DNA from 3 places in the Fictibacillus sp. NPDC058756 genome. Region 2 is predicted to be linked to each of the others. Evidence: riboswitches for the same ligand, from Rfam matches in the RefSeq annotation. Region 2 holds a riboswitch; each other region holds the start of a gene.
What was found. A riboswitch is a leader RNA that binds a small molecule or an ion and turns the genes downstream of it on or off. The one in region 2 is predicted to bind thiamine pyrophosphate.

Region 1 (6,272 bases), 290 kb from region 2:
CGTTGATAACTTTTCCATTCTTTACTTCCCATATTCTAGTGGCAAAATGATGTATGATATTTAAATCATGTGTGACCATAATGATGATTGTTCCTTTTTGGCTCTCTTCTTGCAACAATTCAAGCAGCTTAAATGTATTTTTAGAATCCTGTCCAAAAGTAGGCTCATCCAATAATAATAACTGAGGATTTTGTATAAAAGCAGTGGCCACACTCAATCGCCGCTTTTGACCAAGTGACAGATTATAAGGATGTTGTTTCTGTTTATCATTCAACCCGAATATTGTTAAGAGTTCATTTGCCTTTTTAATAACATCTACATTATTCTCTTCGTTTCTTTGCCTTAATTCATAAGTAATCTCATCTATTACACTATTCGTTAAAAATTGATATTCAGGATTTTGAAAAACATAATATGCTTTGTTCTGCAAGTCAGAAAAATTCTTTATTGGTCGTCCATCGATTCTGTAATCACCGGATGTGTTTAGTAATTGCATCATCGATAATAACAGCGTGCTTTTCCCAGCCCCATTATCTCCTGTAACAGTAATCCATTCACCAGAGTGAACGGCAGCTTTTTCTAAAGTAATCGCAATTTCTTTTTTTCTGTATCCTTGAAAGTTTTCTAAACGCAGCATATTAACACTGTGTTTCGTGAAAGTGTTTTGGACATTCTCTTCTTTATATTCCTCCCATGCACCGGGAAACCATATTCCAAATTTTTTAAGCTCATCTTTGAAATTGGAAAAAACATATGTTGAATTTCCATCCGCAATGATTTTTCCGTCATGTGTAAAAACAATAACTCGATCGATAAAATCTATGATCTGATCAATTTTATGTTCAACAATGATTACCGTCTTATCTTTTGAAATAACTTTAACAGTATCCCATACTTGTGCAGTACCCTCTTCATCAATTAATGCAGTTGGTTCATCTAAAAATATCACCTCAGGATCTAAAGCTAAAACTGATGCTAGTGCTAAACGCTGTTTCATTCCCCCAGAAAGTGTTCGAATCTCCGTATGAATGTCATCAAGGTGGAGACCGACAGTATGTAGAAGCTCTTTAATTCTGATAGGCATTTTTTTTCTCGGTACTCTAAGATTTTCTAAAACAAACGCAATTTCTTCATCAACAAATGGCATACAGAACTGTGAATCAGAATCCTGAAATACAAATCCCCATGAATCGGGGATTTTTATGCTCTCACTTTTGATTGGAATATCAATCGATTGTGGAATGAGCCCCGATAAGACTTGCAGAAGTGTAGATTTTCCGCATCCCGACGGCCCAAGTAATAATACTTTTTCACCTTTTTGAAATGAAACAGACAAATCTTTAAATAATAGTCCTTCCTCTTCTGGAAACTTTAATCTCAACTTGTTAACGGATGTAATACATTCCATAAACAAACACCTCTTTTATTGATCCAATGATTCAAAATCTTTTCGTGATGAAGATCTGACGAGATTGGTAACACCAGTTGCTTCAAGTGCCTTCACGATGGCAATAGCAAAGACTCCTGTAAAAAGGATGGTTCCGATAAATCTAAATCCAATATAGAGGATAAGATTCCAAGTTGATAAATCACCAATATATCCTTTATAAAAGTCCAAGATTAAAGAGCCTAGACAAGAACTTATCCCTGCCAATGAAACAGCCAATAAATCATAACGTTTATACCTAAATGCCATGAGTAAGAGTTCAGCAAATAAACCTTGAGCTATACCATATAACAATACCTCTAGCCCGAATTCTGATCCCATTAAAAATTCTCCTGAAGAAGCAGCAACTTCTGCAAGGAGAGCCACTCCTGGTTTGCGAATGATCAAAAATGCCGCTGTTGCAGCCATAAACCACATCCCATAGATTAATTGATCAATGTGAAGACCTAATGGTTTAACGGCATAATAGAGAGGTCCCCATAGTTTATAAAGAATTCCAAAACCGGTCGAAATTACAATCGTGACTAATATATCAGTCAACTTTAATCTCTTAGACATTTTCAGTTCTCCTCTCACTGCTTAAGATGCGCGTATTTGGAACCGGCCATTTTTCTAATGTAAAAGCCATCTCCCAAAACAAATATTCAAACTGGCAGCTGAGTAAAAAGTGCTGTGTCATTTTTTTTCTTTCAGCGTGACTCGCATTCTCTGCTAAGTTATCTAATCGGCTTATTTGTTCTTGAACAAGCTGACCAAACCACTCTCCTCCATATGCAGCGATCCATTCCTGGTATATAGGTTCTTTTGGCTCAGCCCCTTCAAACCTTTCTCCGATTTCATGATAAATCCAATAGCATGGAAGAATGACCGCAATTATTTCACCTAAACTTCCAGTGTCAGCAACTCGATACAAGTGTGAAGTGTAATTATAAGCGGTTGGTGCAGGTTCAAATTCAGCTAGTTCTTCTGCTGTGATATGAAGTTGTTTAATAAACCTTTCGTGCAGTGCTAACTCTGCTTCATTCGTCCCTTGAGCATGTGCAGCCATTCTGGAGGTTGTGTATAAATCATCAGCTCTTGCAGCTCCTAATGCTTGAATTCTTGCAAAATGTGATAAGTAATAAGAATCTTGCAGCACATAATATTTAAATTTTTCTAAAGGCAGATTCCCCTCGGCAATTCCTCTTACGAATGGGTGATTGAGATTGGCTTCCCAGATTTGGTCAGCTTGTTTACGCAGTTCTTCAGTAAACGCAGGCATATAAGTCCTCCTCAAGATAGTTTTTAACCAACAAAAAAACCACTTTCAGCAATAGAAAGTGGTTGTAGAGAAAACATAATAAGTAATAAAGTTTCCGTAACAGCCACTTCCCTACGCTGGTATAATCCAGATCAGGTTCTAAGAGTCTCGAAGTCAAACTTCGATCTCAGCCTTTAAAAGGCACCCCTAGTGGTTTCGTAAAATTATTAAGTTGGTATTATGTTTTAAATCATAACAGGCTAGTTATAATTGTCAACTAAAATAGCAATTAAAAAAGATGGATCTCTCCATCTTTTTTGAATGGCTGTTTTCGTATTCGATGTTGTTTTTGAAAGTAGTTGATTTCCGTTTCAGGATGCTCGCTTTCCGGGGGGCGTGCGGTGAGCCTCCTCTGCCCTTTGCGCCCTTAGGAGTCTCACCTGTCCCGCTGATCCCCCAGGAGTCTCGCACCTTGCACTTCAATCAACTTGTCAATGAAGAAATGAGTTGAAAGCGACAATTACTTTACAGACCTTAGAATTAATATTATTTGCTCATTGCTTCTGTTAGTACAGGTACAATCTGTTTTTTACGTGATACTACACCTTTTAATACAGCTGTATTGTTTTCAAGCTTCACGTTATATGCGTCTTCAACAGATTGAGCTCTTTTTCCGAGTGCAAGTGCTGTTGAATCATTTGTTAGAATGTCTGTTACTACGAACATGAATAAGTCTAATTCTTTTTCATCAATTACTTTCGAAATTGCAGTTTCTAGGTCGTCTTGATGTTTTAATACATCACTAGCATCTACTGTATTCACTTGAGCTACTTCTATTTTGCTTGCGCCAATGTTAAATTCTTTTGCGTCGAGTGAGATTAGCTCTTCTACGGACTTATCGCTTAAGTCTGCTCCAGCTTTTAGCATTTCAAGGCCATAAGCTTCTGCATCTACGCCAGCGATTTCAGCCAGCTCTCGAGCTGCTTCAACATCTTCTTCTGTACAAGTTGGTGACTTTAATAAAAGAGAATCAGAAAAGATCGCAGAAAGCATTAATCCAGCAATGTTCTTTTCTACTTTAATTCCTTTTTCTTTATAAATCTTATTTAAAATCGTAGCTGTACACCCAACAGGCTCAGCACGGTAATATAATGGATCACTTGTTTCAAAGTTTGCGATGCGGTGATGATCGATAACTTCTAAAACACGTACTTTATCAATGTCATTAGCACTTTGCTGACGTTCGTTATGGTCTACTAAAATGACAGCGTTTGTTTCCTCAGAAACAGTTTCCACTAAGCGAGGAAGATCTGCTTTAAAATAATCAAGTGCATACTTTGTTTCACCATTAATTTCGCCTAAGCGAACCGGCTCAACATTTAGTCCAAGTTTTGTTTTTAGATCTGCATATACAATTGCAGATGTTATTGTGTCAGTATCGGGATTTTTATGACCAAAAATAAGTACTTTTTCCATGCTTCTACTCCTTATTTATAAATAGAATTTTCATAGCCAGCCCTTATTTTATCATAGAATAAACGCTTTTGGCTTTTAGAGTTTATTGTAGCATGGAAAAAACACTTAAGGCAAAACTGTACTGCCCATTAGATGTTTATCAACTTCTTTAGCACAGTCTCGTCCTTCTTGGATTGCCCAAACGATTAAACTTTGCCCGCGTCTGGAATCGCCAGCGGCAAAAACACCATCTACGTTTGTCTTATAATCCCCATGTTTCGCATCTACTTTATTATTCTTTGTTTCTACACCGAATTGCTTCAAAACTGGCTGTTCTGTTCCTTCAAAACCGATTGCGATAAAAACAAGATCTGCAGGCCATACTTTTTCAGTACCTGGAATCTCTTCAAATGAAAGATTACCATTTTCATCTGAGGTTCTCTTCATTTGAATCGTATGAAGTTCTTTTAAATTTCCGTTTTCATCAGCAACCAATTTCTTTGTTTGAACCGAATATTCTCTTGGATCTGACCCGAATTGTGCAGTTGCTTCTTCATATGCATAATCCATCGTGAAAATATAAGGCTGTTCAGGCCACATGTTTGCTTTGCTTCTTACATCCGGTAATTTAGGATGCTTCCCGAATTGAACAACACTTTTACATTTTTGGCGTAAAGCAGTTGCGACACAATCTGCACCAGTATCACCGCCGCCGATTACAATAACATTTTTATCTTTAGCGTCTATTAGAGGTTCGCTGATTTTATCATTTAATAACCGTTTAGTGGATTGAGTTAAATATTTCATGGCAAAATGTACGCCTTTTGCTTCTCTTCCCTCAAGATTCAAATCTCTTTGTTTTTGGGCACCTGTGCAAAGGATTACAGAATCAAAATCAGCTTTGAGATCTTCAGGCATAACATCTTTTCCGATTTCGGTATTAAGAACGAAATCAATTCCTTCTTGTCTTAAAAGCGTGATTCTGCGCTTTACAATATCTTTATCAAGCTTCATGTTTGGAATACCGTATGTGAGAAGTCCTCCAGCACGGTTATCTCTTTCGAAAACAGTTACAGAGTGTCCTGCCTGATTCAATTGATCCGCAGCTGCAAGACCAGCTGGTCCAGAACCGACAATAGCAATTCTTTTTCCTGTACGCTTTTTCGGAATTCTAGGTTTAATCCATCCATTTTCAAAGCCTTTATCGATAATCGCTCGTTCAATATTCTTGATGGTAACAGCTGGCCCGGCCAATTCGACCGTACAAGATCCTTCACAAGGAGCAGGACAAACTCGACCAGTAAATTCAGGGAAATTATTTGTTTTTAATAGACGGTCAAGCGCTTCTTTCCATTTTCCGCGGTATACAAGATCATTCCATTCAGGAATCAGATTATTGATGGGACAGCCTGATGCTGCCCCATTGATCTCTATACCGATATGGCAAAATGGTGTTCCACAATCCATACATCTCGCACTTTGTCTTTTAAGCATATCTTCCGGCTGTTTTTCCGTATATTCTTTCCAATCCTTCAGACGGTGGAGAGGTTTTCTCTCTATTGTATCTTCTCGCGGGAACTCCAAAAAACCAGTTGGTTTACCCATGATCATCTCTCCTTTCATCTTATGACTACTTAAGAATTAATTTAGTTGGTCCAAGACTTCCTGCTGGTTTATTAGCAGCAGATCTTGCTTCAAATGCGTTCATGACAGCTTCCTGATCTGATAGACCAGCTTGTTTTTCATCATCAATTCTCTTAATCATTTCTTTATAATCTTTCGGTATAACTTTTACAAAGTGTGATTGAGCTGACTTCCAGTTCTCTAGAATTGCTGCAGCCTTACCACTTTGTGTATATGCAAAGTGATTTAATATTAATTGTTTAACTGATTCAGTCTCATCATGGTCAACCAGTCTTTCAAACTCAATACCTTCTTTATTGCAGAGTCTCTTAAACAGAAGTGGCTGATGTGTGTAGATATAAGCAATACCTCCGCTCATTCCAGCTGCAAAGTTTTTACCGACATCTCCTAAAACAACGACATTTCCGCCTGTCATATACTCACAGCCATGATCGCCAATACCTTCAACAACAATGTTTGCGCCGCTGTTCCTGACAGCAAATCTTT
Region 2 (6,272 bases):
GGCATTAATGCCACCATCAGAAGAGAACAAGGACATGACATTGACGCAGCATGCGGTCAGCTGCGTGCGAAGGAACGTAAAGAAGAGACGAGGTGACGGGGATATGCAAATTGCCTTTCAAACAGATGTTGGAATGGTAAGGAAGCATAATGAAGACAGCGGGGAAGTGTTCACAAAGGGTGAACACTTTCTTGCAGTTATTGCTGATGGTATGGGCGGTCATAAAGCGGGGGATATCGCAAGTCAGGAAGCCCTTAAAGTGATTAAAGAAGCTTGGGTTCATTTTGAAGAAAACATGGGAAATATGAAAGACTGGATTCAAAGTGTACTTAACGATACCAATAAACATATATTTCAATTTTCGCAAGTTAACCCTGAGACTAGAGGGATGGGTACAACGATTGTAGCTGCCTTGGGAACGAAAAACGAGATAACAGTTGCACATATTGGTGACAGCAGATGTTATTTGTATTCAAATGGAGAATTAAAAAGGGTAACCGATGACCATTCTTTAGTTCAGGAACTCGTAAAGTCGGGTCAGATTACAGAAGATGAAGCCGAAATTCACCCAAGACGAAACATGATTATGAAAGCAGTTGGAACGGATGAAACGGTTGAGGCAGAATTAAATGTGATAACTTGGAGTTCTGGTGATTACCTGTTGCTGTGTTCAGATGGATTATCAGACAAAGTATCATTTAAAAAAATTAAAGAAGCGTTGGATAACTCAATGGAAACCGTTGCCGATAAGGTTGAAAAATTAATAGCCTGGGCAAAAGATGCGGGTGGAGAAGATAACATAACTGCTATCCTTATTCTAAATAGTTCTGACACAGAAATAAAAGGGGAAGCAAAAGCATGATTGGAAAAAGAGTCAGTGGCCGCTACAAACTTTTAGAAGTAATTGGTGACGGCGGAATGGCCATCGTTTATCGAGCAAAAGATTTAATTCTTGATCGAGATGTTGCTGTAAAAGTTCTTCGTTCAGAGTTTAATAAAGATGAAGATTTTATTAGAAGGTTTAAAAGGGAAGCGGAATCAGCTACAAGTCTGGACCATCCGAACATTGTAAGTATATATGATGTCGGAGAAGACGAAGAAATCTATTTTATCGTTATGGAGTACGTGCAAGGGAAGACACTTAAACAATACATAAAAGAACATGGAAAAATATCTGTAGAAGAATCCTTGCACATCATGAAACAAATTGTTTCTGGTATGGCAGTTGCCCATGACCATGGAATTATACATCGTGATATTAAACCACACAATATTTTAATTACTGATAATGGAACAGCGAAACTTACCGATTTTGGCATTGCGCTGGCTATTACTTCTGCAACCATAACACATACTAATTCGATATTGGGTTCTGTTCATTATTTTTCTCCTGAACAAGCCCGCGGAGGAATTGCCAATGCAAAATCGGACATCTATTCGTTCGGTGCAGTTTTATATGAAATGGTTACAGGCAGAGTGCCTTTTGTTGGTGATTCACCTGTTTCTGTTGCATTAAAACACCTTCAGGAAAATGTGATAGAGCCTCGGAGGCTTAATCCTGAAATTCCTCAAAGTGTTGAGAACATAGTCTTAAAAGCACTGGCAAAAAATCCGCTTAAAAGGTATGACAGTGCACAAGAGCTGTTAACTGACATGAACTCTGCGCTTCAGCCGGAACGGATGTATGAACAAAAATGGAATGAAGACAGCGATGAGGATGAGAAAACTAAATTCATACCTCCCGTTGTTCCCCCGCCTGTTGAAGAAAAACCTGTTAAGAAAGAAGAAGAGAAAACCCCCGAAAAGAAGAAAAAGAAATGGTGGCTCATCCTTCTGATTACCTTTCTTTTATTTGGCGGAGCGGCAGTAGCTGCATTTACCATTTGGTCGTCTGTATTTTCTGTTCAAGAAGTCAATGTTCCAGATGTAGTTGGAGACGATTATGAGGATGCTTTTGATAAATTAAAAGCAAAAAATCTGGATGTGAAACGCGAGGAAGTTTTTGATCCTGAAATAGAAGACGGTCATGTGATACGCCAGAACCCTTCCCCTGGAACGGTTGTGAAAGAACACGCTGTTATTACACTGCATGTATCAAAAGGACCTGAAAAGGAAAATATGCCTGATGTAGAAGGCTACAACATCGAATCTGCACAAGCACTTTTAAAAGATAAAGGATTTACAGATATTGATATCAATTATGAGGAATCCGATTCTGAGCCAGAAGGGACGGTACTTGCTCAAAGTCCTGACAGAGATGAGAAGGTAACCCCTGCTGAAACTACGGTTACTTTAACAGTCAGCTCAGGTACACCAACCGTTCAGATTTCAAATTTAATCGGATTAACTCAGCAAGATGTTGAAACATTTGCAGATAACGAGGGATTGGTAGCTGAATTTACGTCTGAGTATTCGGATACTGTCGAAAAAGGAAAAGTTATTTCCCAAGACCCGGCTCCATTTACACAAGTTGAAAAGGGAGCTACTATTACAGTTGTTCTGTCAGATGGCCAAGATCCAAATAAAGAAGAAAAGCCAGAAGAATCCGATGAAACTGCTGGTGACCGTACCACTACGGAAAAGATCAATGTTAAACTAGGCAAAAAGGATAAAAATGAGCCTGCCCGTGTAAAAATTGTTTATTCGGACAAAAATGCAGCAAACGAAGTTTTCGTGGAAGAAGAGATAACAGAGTCAAAGGAATATTCTCTTCCTTTGACTATAGCTGAAGGCGGCACTGCTTCTTACGTTGTTTATATCAATGATAAAGAAGCAAGGAAAGAAACAATAAATTATGATGATATTCAGGGAGGGGACGATGGTGATTAAGCATGCCTGAAGGAAGAATCGTTAAAGCGCTGGCTGGTTTTTATTACGTAAAGGAACAAGGCAAGGCTGAAGTTTTCCAATGCAGGGGAAGGGGGAACTTTCGAAAGAAGAAAGTGAACCCGCTTGTAGGGGACTGGGTAGAATATGAATCCAGCAATGTTACGGATGGCTATATTCTTGATGTGAAAGAAAGAAAAAATGAATTAGTCCGCCCTCCCATCGCAAACGTAGACCAGGCCATACTCGTTTTTTCGGCAACCGAACCTGATTTTAGCACGCTTCTCTTAGACAGGTTTCTAGTTCATATAGAGGCAAATGATATTTTGCCTGTAATCTGTATTTCAAAAATGGATCTTGTCCAGGGTACTGATGACCTTGATGAGATTCAAAAATATATAGAAACATATAAAAGATTGGGCTACGATGTGTTTCCGACTTCAACAAAAACAGACGACAGCCTGGAGATGTTCTACCCGCTTTTTAAAGATAAAGTAACGGTTTTTGCTGGGCAGTCCGGCGTCGGGAAATCATCGCTATTAAATGCCATTAATCCAGAGCTCATGCTTGAAACCAACGAGATATCAAGCCACTTAGGACGTGGAAAACATACGACTCGCCATGTTGAACTCATCTTGTTTGGAAACGGCCTTGTCGCTGATACACCTGGATTCAGTTCCTTGGATTTCATGAACATTGAAGCTGAAGACTTGTCTATGTATTTTCCTGAAATGAATGAGAGACGAGGCAATTGTAAGTTCCGCGGGTGTTCACATACTTCAGAACCTAAATGTGCTGTCAAACAGGGTGTCGAAGAAGGCGCAGTTCCACAATTTCGCTATGATCATTACGTTAGTTTTTTACAGGAAATAAAAGATCAAAAACGGAGGTACTAAATGGTTAAAATAGCTCCTTCCATTTTATCGGCTGACTTTTCAAAGTTAGGCGAAGAAATAAAAGCGGTTGAAATGGCCGGTGCCGATTACATTCATGTAGATGTGATGGATGGACATTTCGTACCGAATATTACGATGGGTCCTCTCGTTCTTAAAGCAATACGTCCATTGACTGAACTGCCGCTGGACGTACATTTAATGATAGAGAATCCGGATTCGTATATTGAGGAATTTGCAGAAGCAGGTGCAGATATTATTACTGTTCATGTTGAAGCGGCAACTCATCTTCACAGAACGATACAATTGATTAAAGCTAAAGGTGTTAAAGCAGGCGTTGTATTAAACCCAGCTACTCCAGTTGATGCAATAAAGCACATCATCCATGATATCGATATGGTATTGCTTATGACAGTTAACCCTGGATTTGGCGGACAGTCTTTTATCCAAAATGTTGTCCCAAAGATCAGAGAAGTCTCTGAGCTAGTACAGACTCATGGGCTGAATGTAGAAATTGAGGTAGATGGCGGTGTTAATGCTGAAACTGCCCCTTTATGCATTGAAGCAGGTGCGAACGTTTTAGTAGCCGGTTCTGCCATATATGGGAAAAAAGATTTAAAAGATGCAATAAACTCCATTCGTGGTGTATAATTAAGGTGTTAATAAAATAAGTAACCACAGGGGGAGTCCTATTAATGGGCTGAGAGGGGAGTGTACTCCCGACCCTTTGAACCTGAAGCTGGATAATGCCTGCGTAGGGATGTGGAGTCGTACTTTTTGCATTCAGATGATATGAATCTTAAAGCAACCGCACTCACATGCCGGTTGCTTTTTTTATTTTCTTCAAAACTATAAAAGAGGAGGATAAATATGAAAAACAACAACGTTGCACTATTAACTGAGATTGCTATTATGGCGGCACTTTCATTAATTTTAGGACTTATAAAATTTAATGGTATCTGGCCGCAAGGGGGTTCTGTTTCTCTAGAAATGGTGCCGATTTTTCTAATTGCATTCAGAAGGGGATTAAAAGCTGGTGTATTTACAGGGTTAGCTGTAGGTTTGCTTCAATTGCTTGTGAACCCATATATCGTACACCCTGCTCAGCTCATTTTAGATTACCCGCTTGCTTTTGCCTTAGCAGGTGTTGCGGGGGCATTTGCGCCGTCAATTACTCAAAATAAAGCAAAGAGAACTTTACTGATGGTTACAGGAATCTTTATTGGATGTGCGTTGAGACTTGCTTCACATGTATTATCCGGAGTTATTTTCTTTAGTGATTTTGCCGAAGAGATGAATGTATGGCTATATTCGATTATGTACAACGGTTCGTTTATGGTCGTCATTTTTGTGATTACATCTCTCATCGTAATTTTTATAACTAACACTGCTCCACGATTATTGCATGCAGCAAGAAAGGGATATCATCAAGCAGCATGAAAATAAGAATTGTTGCCGGTGGTCCACATCATCTGATTCCAGAACTTAAAAGCTATGAAACCTCGTCCGAAGATCTGTGGATTGGTGTTGACAGAGGTACATTCATACTTTTGGAAAAAGGGATTAAGCCTGATTATGCTTTTGGTGATTTTGATTCCGTTTCTGCAGCAGAAAAAGAGATAATACTAAAGTCAGATATCGTTTTGAATCAATATCAGTCAGAAAAAGACCAAACTGATATGGAGTTAGCACTTCAATGGGCAATGGATCAAAAACCGGAAGAAATATTTTTATTTGGGGCAACAGGAGGAAGGCTGGATCACGAGATGATGAATATCCAGCTTCTCTATAGAACGATTTCTAGCAATGCTGAAGTGAAGATAATAGATATTAAAAATGAAATCTCGCTAAAGCTGCCCGGAATATATACGATTGAAAGAGAAGACCATTACACCTATATTTCTTTCTTAGCATTTCAGGGAGAAGTGAAAGGTATCACACTTATTGGATTTAAATATCCTTTAAATAAGGCTTCCTTGAAGATAGGAGCGTCGCTCTGCATATCAAATGAGCTTGTAAATAAAAGTGGTACTTATTCTTTCGACTCTGGCATAATATTGATGGTAAAGAGCCATGATTAATTAAAATCATGGAAAACAGGCCCCGAGACACCTTTTTATAAGACGGGGAATATTGTATGTTAGGTTTTGCTCTTATCATTTTTTATGGGCCTGGAGGAGGGGTAAGATGAAATTTTATACCATTAAACTTCCTAGATTTTTAGGGGGATTCGTACGTGCCATCTTAGGTTCTTTTAAAAAAGGATAACAAACAAAAAAAGCGCCCTGTGCGCTTTTTTTGTGTTGATAAAAATATAAGTAGAGGATGTTACGGTACGTGTTCTTAAATTTATTACACGTTCGCGCAAAAACACTGCGTTTCCACGCAAACAGTTCTTTGTTTCACGCAGAAACTAATAAATTTCACGCGGAATCTCTTTCTGACCACGCAGTACTGGTCTAGTTTCACGCACGGTATGTAATTAATATCAAAAATCTGCACTAAAAAGTGTACAGCCTCAACATATTTATTGAAATAAAAAAAACAGCAGCC
Region 3 (6,272 bases), 380 kb from region 2:
TTAGTACAAAGGTTTACAAATGCAAACATTTATTTTCTTTAGTGATCCATAATAAAACCCGCCAGGAGAGTCCTGCCGGGAGAATATGAGATATATGATAGCTTATACGCTTAATAGTTCTTTCATTTCACGATAGCGAGATGAAAGGCTTGCTGGTGATACGCCGTATTTCTTAGCTGTTTCAGCTTGTGTGGAATTTATGCCTCTTATATCTTTTGATACGAGGTAGTCCAAAGCTGCAGCATAGATTTCTTCTTTACGAATGGCTGGCTTTGATTCGTTGATGTATTCACTCCAAAGTTTTTCAGCCTCTTTAACCACTTCTGTTTCCGCATTGGCTTTTACAAGTTCTGTTACAGCTGTGTACTTTTCATCCTTCTCTTCTGATTCCGCAGAAGCTTCTGCATTTTCCTCAGCTGCAGGTTTTTCAGTGCTAGCTTGCGTTTGATCTGTTTTAGGCTTTGGAACTCCTGCCGATATATCAATTAAAGAAAGCTGCAGTACAGCGGGGAATTGATTTTTGAAAATCTCTTTTGCGTCTGCTAATGGCTGCAGTTTCTCAATCGCGTTTTTTAGTGGAGGCAATTCAGAAATCGGCATCTCTACATAGCCGATATAAAATTCGTAATTAATGCCGTTCCATACGAGTGTTCCAAGCAATGCGCTGTCTGTTTTTGGCTTATCAGCAGCGTTGATCGTCACATCGTACACTTTCTCTGTCCAGATGTCTTTCACTGTAAAAATAAAGCCTGTTTTTTGTTCAACAACTTTATAAAGTGAAGGCACTGTATTGGTCCAGCCAGCTAAGATCTCAGCAACTTCAGGCTTCACTGAGTTCTTTGCCTTTTCGACATAAAGCTCAACCGCTGTTTTTCCGCCTTTTATCTCAGAACAGAAAACTTCCCAGCAAACAGCGATGTTCGCATACGTTTGTTCTTGGTCTTTGCCAACAGGATATTTTTTCACATACTCTGACGTACGTGCTGCTAAATCCTGCTGAAAGTTCTCAAGGGCAAATTTGATGAGTCCTTCCTGATGAAAGGATACTTCGCGTGTTTGCACTTCTTTATGTAAGCAACATTTCTTATATTTTTTTCCGCTGCCACAATAGCACGGATCGTTTCTTCCTATCATTGACATGCTATTCCTCCAGTTAAACCACTTACTTATTCTGTACATACTAGCATAAATCGGATTTTTTTCAAACAACTAATCACCAGACAATATTTTATCATAAAAAAGGTTAAGAAAAAATCATTCAATAGGTTGGTTTTTCGAGTCCTGAAACCTTTTTTTAGAAAAAAGCGTCTAAGCCAAAAAGGGGGATTTACGATATGTGGAAATTATGGAAAGTGTGGGTATTGATCTGTGTTTTATTATTAGGAGCGTGCAGCAGCAATGGAGGTAGTAAAAAAGAGCCTTCACATGACATGGCAGGAGGCGACAGTTCTGAAGCGAAGACGGAAATTTCTAAGTCTTCTGCTGATGAAGGGACAGCTTCACCAGAGAAAAGCGACAAGAAGCAATCGATTCGAGATCAGCGGAAAGTGATCTATAACGCAGATCTGCGGATTACAGTTGACAAACTGCAGAATGCGATGGAAAAGGTTAGGAAGATGGTTGAAGATAAAGGCGGTTATATCGTTGAATCCAACACGAATATCGGTGAGGAAGGCTATGAGGACGGGATGATGACGGTACGTGTTCCGATGAATGGATTCCGGCCGTTTTTGCAGGAAGTGAAGGATATAAGTGAAGGGACTCCGCATGAAAGTGTGCGAGGGGAAGATGTTACAGAAGAATATGTTGATCTGTCTTCTCGATTAAAAGCGAAGCAGCAGGTGAGAGATCGGCTTGAATCCTTTATGAAAGAGGCTGAAAGAACGGAAGACTTATTAAAAATCTCTGAAGACCTTGCTAGAGTACAAGAAGAAATTGAACAGATTGAAGGAAGGCTTAACTTTTTAAAAAATCAAAGCGATTACTCGACAGTTAGTATCCAGTTTGAAGTGAAGAATCTGAAAGCAGAGAAGCTGCAGACAGGGGATTTAAACACTTGGAAAAAAACGAAGATGCTATTCATGGAGACGGTGAACTTCTTTGTTTCTGCGATTTCATTTATCGTTGTTGCACTATTTGGATTAGCACCTGTGTGGATTGTGCTGATACCCGTTGTATTCTGGTTATGGAAAAGGAAAAAAGGGCAAAAGAAAAAGCCGGGTTCTCCGACATCCATGTAATAAGTAATTAAGTTTTGTTCATGTCAGATAACTGGTACGTCAGAAACACCCTCTGCAGCCCGGATTACAGTCCGGAAGCTGAAAGGGTGTTTTGGCTTTTACGGCACCATTTAATGGTGAACCGTGCGCAAAAGCCTTATCCGAGAAAAGCTTTGTATTCTTCAGTCAGTTTCATAAAACGCTTTTTATCTTTTTGATCCAAGGCATTGTCGATTTCTTTTTCATAATACTCTTTGTAATAACTGTGCAGGGCTTCATCCAGAACCATTTGGGCAATAAGGCTGAAGGCAAATGGGTCTCTTTTTTGTTGTTTGTACTGCACCATCTCATTTTGGTTTTTGTTGAAAGAAGTGTTTTTGTCTTTCATCCTGTTTCCCTCCTTGAAATTATCTCCCTATCCAATTTAACCTTTTATGTTTCTAGGTTTCTACTAGTATACTGAGCAAGGTGCCCAATGACAACCATTTTATTTGAAAATTCTGAAAAAAAATTGATAATCATTCCAATGTACTGCATTTTCACCACCTTTTGGTAATTCTTTAATAGTTTGTGACATTATTACGGTTGGCTTTCCCATTTGTTGCAAGTGTTATAATTTAGTGTTATTTATGTGTTTATATTGTGTTACTTACTATTTCCCCGTATTTTTGTAGGCTTAAACACTGAGAAACAAATATTTGAAAAAAACGTTGACTTTGTAGATGGTATGTGAGTAGGATTGTGTTAAATCAATATCGTCATTTCCGCTAGGGGTGCTTATGTTTTTAAGCTGAGAGAAGGTGATAGCCTTCGACCCTTTGAACCTGATCCGGTTAATACTGGCGTAGGGAAGCGGCGTGGTCCATTACTATCTACAATCGTAATAGCCACCCGCTTTTTATTTGCGGGTGGCTTTTTGTGTTTATAGCTAAGGAGGGGAACGTGATGGGACAATTAATCAAAGTATGCAAAGCACTGACAGTCGCTGGATCTGACAGTGGCGGCGGTGCAGGTATTCAGGCTGACATAAAGACATTCCAGGAATTTGGTGTGTACGGAATGTCTGTACTAACTGCCGTTACGGCTCAAAACACGACGGGTGTGCAAGGCGTATATCCAGTTCCTCAGGATGGATTGGAGCAGCAATTAACTTCAATCGGAAGCGACCTTAAGCCTGACGCAGTAAAAACAGGCATGCTGTTTTCGGGTGAATATATTGAAACAGTCGCCTTTTTTATTAAAAAGTTTGGCTGGAGCAACCTGGTCGTCGATCCTGTTATGGTTGCAAAAGGCGGGGCAAGCCTTTTAGGTGAGGAAGCTCTGGAAGCGATGAAAACGTTTATGCTGCCACTTGCAAAAGTAATCACACCTAATATTCCTGAAGCTGAAGCACTGACAGGGATTGAGATCACGAGTGATGAAGCAAGGCGTGAAGCGGCACGAATCCTGTTTAATATGGGTGCTGATTATGTGGTGATAAAAGGCGGACATATGGAGGAAGAGTTTGTTTCAGACCTCGTCTACAACGGTGTTGAATTGTGGGAACTTGTTGATAAACGTGTTTACACAAAAAATACACATGGTACTGGCTGTACATTCTCAGCTGCAGTTGCAGCTGAATTGGCTTACGGTAAAACGTTGGAAAATGCCGTTCGAAATGCGAAAAAGTTTATCCAGACGGCGATCGAACACGGTATTGATGTCGGTTCCGGACATGGACCGGTAAATCACTTTGCTTATAGGAGGATTCTTCATGAACAGCACTAGAGTACAAGTTTGGAAAGCATATGTGGAACAGATCAGTAAAGAGCGTCCGCTGGTCCACCATATTACAAATAATGTAACGATGAACTTCCTCGCCAACGGTGTTCTAGCTGCGGGTGGGAGTCCTATAATGGTTCACGACTTGATGGAAGTAGAAGACGCAGTTGCGGTGTCAGATGCATTGGTGCTTAACATTGGAACTTTGGAAGAAGCTTCAGCTAAGTCTATGAAACTTGCACTTCGTAAGGCTATGCACACCGGAGTGCCTGTCGTCCTCGATCCCGTAGGAGTGGGGCTGTCTTCATTCCGCCAGGAAACCATTAAAGAATTGTTGTCAGAATATTCACAATTGAAGGGGGTCAGTCCCCAAACAATTCTGACAATTTGCGGAAATGCGGCAGAGATGAAATTTCTCGCTGGTCTTGGCTGGGAAGGCCGGGGAGCGGACGGCGACCTCGGCTTTTCTGAAGGTGATTTACACCAGCTTGCAATAGCTGCAGCAAAACAGACGGGGTGCATTATAGCGATGACAGGTGAGAAGGATGTCGTTTCAGATGGGGAGAGGGTTATCGAACTTTCACATGGTCACCCGATGCTTTCGCTAGTGACAGGAACCGGTTGTTTTGCTACTTCAATGATTGCGCTGTATCAGGCTAATCAAAAAGATGAAACAGAAGACAAGCTATCGATTCTAGAGCGCACAGCTCTTGCGCTTCTGATGCTCACGAAAGCGGCAGAGGAAGCCGTGAAAACATCGATAGGACCTGGAAGTTTTCAAACAAAGCTTTTAGATGATCTCTTTTTATTAGAAAGTACGAAGTCCATCTGGGAGGATGAGATTAACTGGCTGGAGAGCACAGCAGCAATTAAAGAGGTGCACACACATGACAGCACTCTCACAAGTGAACCTGGCTCATAATCTATCACTCTATTTTGTAGCAGGCACGATGAACTGTCAGTCTCCAGAGTCTTTCCGTGAAATACTTCTTCAGGCTGTTGAAGGCGGCATCACAGCCTTTCAATACCGTGAAAAAGGTGCAAATTCTTTAAAAGGTGAAAAACGGTTTGAAACAGCAATGATGGCTAAAGAAATCTGCAGGGATCATGGTGTGCTTTTTATTGTGAACGATGATCTGGAATTGATGAAAGCAGTGAATGCTGATGGTCTTCACGTTGGACAGACAGATGGCAGCTTAGCTTTCATCCGCAAAGAGACAGAAGGCAAGATCCTCGGCGTTTCCGCGCATACCCTTGCTGAAGCAAAAGATGCTGATGGTCACGGGGCTGACTATATCGGAGCGGGTCCCATCTACGCGACTGATACCAAACCGGATGCGCAGGAGCCTGTAGGAACTGGGGTTATCCAAGAGTTCCGGACAAACCAGATAAGCATCCCTGTTGTTGGAATTGGCGGAATATCTTTGAATAATGCTGCATCTGTTATCAGAGCGGGTGCAGATGGAGCGGCAATCATCTCAGCAATCAGTCAGTCTGAAGATCCAAGAAAAACATCTCGTGAATTGCTACTCGGCATATTAAACGCAAAGAGGGGATTGTAAGTGAAGATTTCAGTTCAAAAGCTGACACTTATGGCAATGTTTGCAGCCATCGGCACTCTTGCTTCACATATATTTTGGATACCAGCAGGTGTCGCAAAGGCTTTTCCTGTTCAGCATGCGATAAATGTCATCGCTGGAGTAATATTAGGCCCGCTTCCTGCAGTGATTGTAGCATTCGCCATAGGGCTTTTGCGTAATTTGTTTGGTGTTGGTTCTCTGCTTGCGTTTCCAGGGGGGATGATTGGAGCTTTGTTAGCGGGGTATTTTTATAGAAAAGCTAAAACTTATGGAGCAGCAGCGGCAGGTGAGTGGATCGGAACAGGTCTTATAGGAGGGGTTATTGCAGTTCCGGTCGCAGCCCTTTTCTTAGGATCAAAGACAGGCGCATTTTTCTTCGTCCTTCCGTTTCTCACAAGTTCTGTCGCCGGTGGAATCATTGGATGGATGGTGCTCAGGTTGATTAGAAAAAGTTCATACGTAAATCTCAATGCAGAGTCGCACGAAAAATCTGTTTAAGCTATGCACCGAATAGGCCTCCACGCCGTACACTGAGTACTATCACCCGGTGAAAAGGGGGTCTTTTATCAGATGAAAAAACGACCAAAACAGTGGGTTTATACCGAAATGCTGCTTATGTTCTTGGGGCTGCTGCTCGCCATCTATAACGGAAAGTATTGGGAGAGCCCTTCTGTATTATTCTCGATCTTAATGGCTATCTTTATATTCCGTG

Region 1: it holds a riboswitch for thiamine pyrophosphate, as region 2 does, so the genes downstream of both, tenA (thiaminase II) here and thiT (energy-coupled thiamine transporter ThiT) in region 2, are expected to answer to the same signal.
Region 3: it holds a riboswitch for thiamine pyrophosphate, as region 2 does, so the genes downstream of both, thiD (bifunctional hydroxymethylpyrimidine kinase/phosphomethylpyrimidine kinase) here and thiT (energy-coupled thiamine transporter ThiT) in region 2, are expected to answer to the same signal.

What each region holds. Positions count from the first base shown of each region.
Region 1 covers NZ_JBHYPU010000001.1:1,800,347-1,806,618, forward strand. Annotated here, with positions in the region: gene ACFW35_RS09075 (ABC transporter ATP-binding protein) at 1-1,408, opposite strand, end outside; gene ACFW35_RS09080 (ECF transporter S component) at 1,424-2,005, opposite strand; gene tenA (thiaminase II) at 1,998-2,708, opposite strand; TPP riboswitch at 2,800-2,906, opposite strand; gene ACFW35_RS09090 (manganese-dependent inorganic pyrophosphatase) at 3,234-4,163, opposite strand; gene ACFW35_RS09095 (glutamate synthase subunit beta) at 4,269-5,747, opposite strand; gene gltB (glutamate synthase large subunit) at 5,773-6,272, opposite strand, start outside.
Region 2 covers NZ_JBHYPU010000001.1:2,094,450-2,100,721, reverse strand. Annotated here, with positions in the region: gene rlmN (23S rRNA (adenine(2503)-C(2))-methyltransferase RlmN) at 1-96, shown strand, start outside; gene ACFW35_RS10535 (Stp1/IreP family PP2C-type Ser/Thr phosphatase) at 104-862, shown strand; gene pknB (Stk1 family PASTA domain-containing Ser/Thr kinase) at 859-2,829, shown strand; gene rsgA (ribosome small subunit-dependent GTPase A) at 2,832-3,722, shown strand; gene rpe (ribulose-phosphate 3-epimerase) at 3,723-4,370, shown strand; TPP riboswitch at 4,390-4,497, shown strand; gene thiT (energy-coupled thiamine transporter ThiT) at 4,590-5,159, shown strand; gene ACFW35_RS10510 (thiamine diphosphokinase) at 5,156-5,800, shown strand; gene spoVM (stage V sporulation protein SpoVM) at 5,907-5,987, shown strand.
Region 3 covers NZ_JBHYPU010000001.1:2,472,293-2,478,564, reverse strand. Annotated here, with positions in the region: gene ACFW35_RS12475 (SEC-C metal-binding domain-containing protein) at 103-1,140, opposite strand; gene ACFW35_RS12470 (DUF4349 domain-containing protein) at 1,335-2,240, shown strand; gene ACFW35_RS12465 (IDEAL domain-containing protein) at 2,377-2,607, opposite strand; TPP riboswitch at 2,979-3,087, shown strand; gene thiD (bifunctional hydroxymethylpyrimidine kinase/phosphomethylpyrimidine kinase) at 3,177-3,986, shown strand; gene thiM (hydroxyethylthiazole kinase) at 3,973-4,902, shown strand; gene thiE (thiamine phosphate synthase) at 4,868-5,542, shown strand; gene thiW (energy coupling factor transporter S component ThiW) at 5,549-6,058, shown strand; gene ACFW35_RS12440 (hypothetical protein) at 6,131-6,272, shown strand, end outside.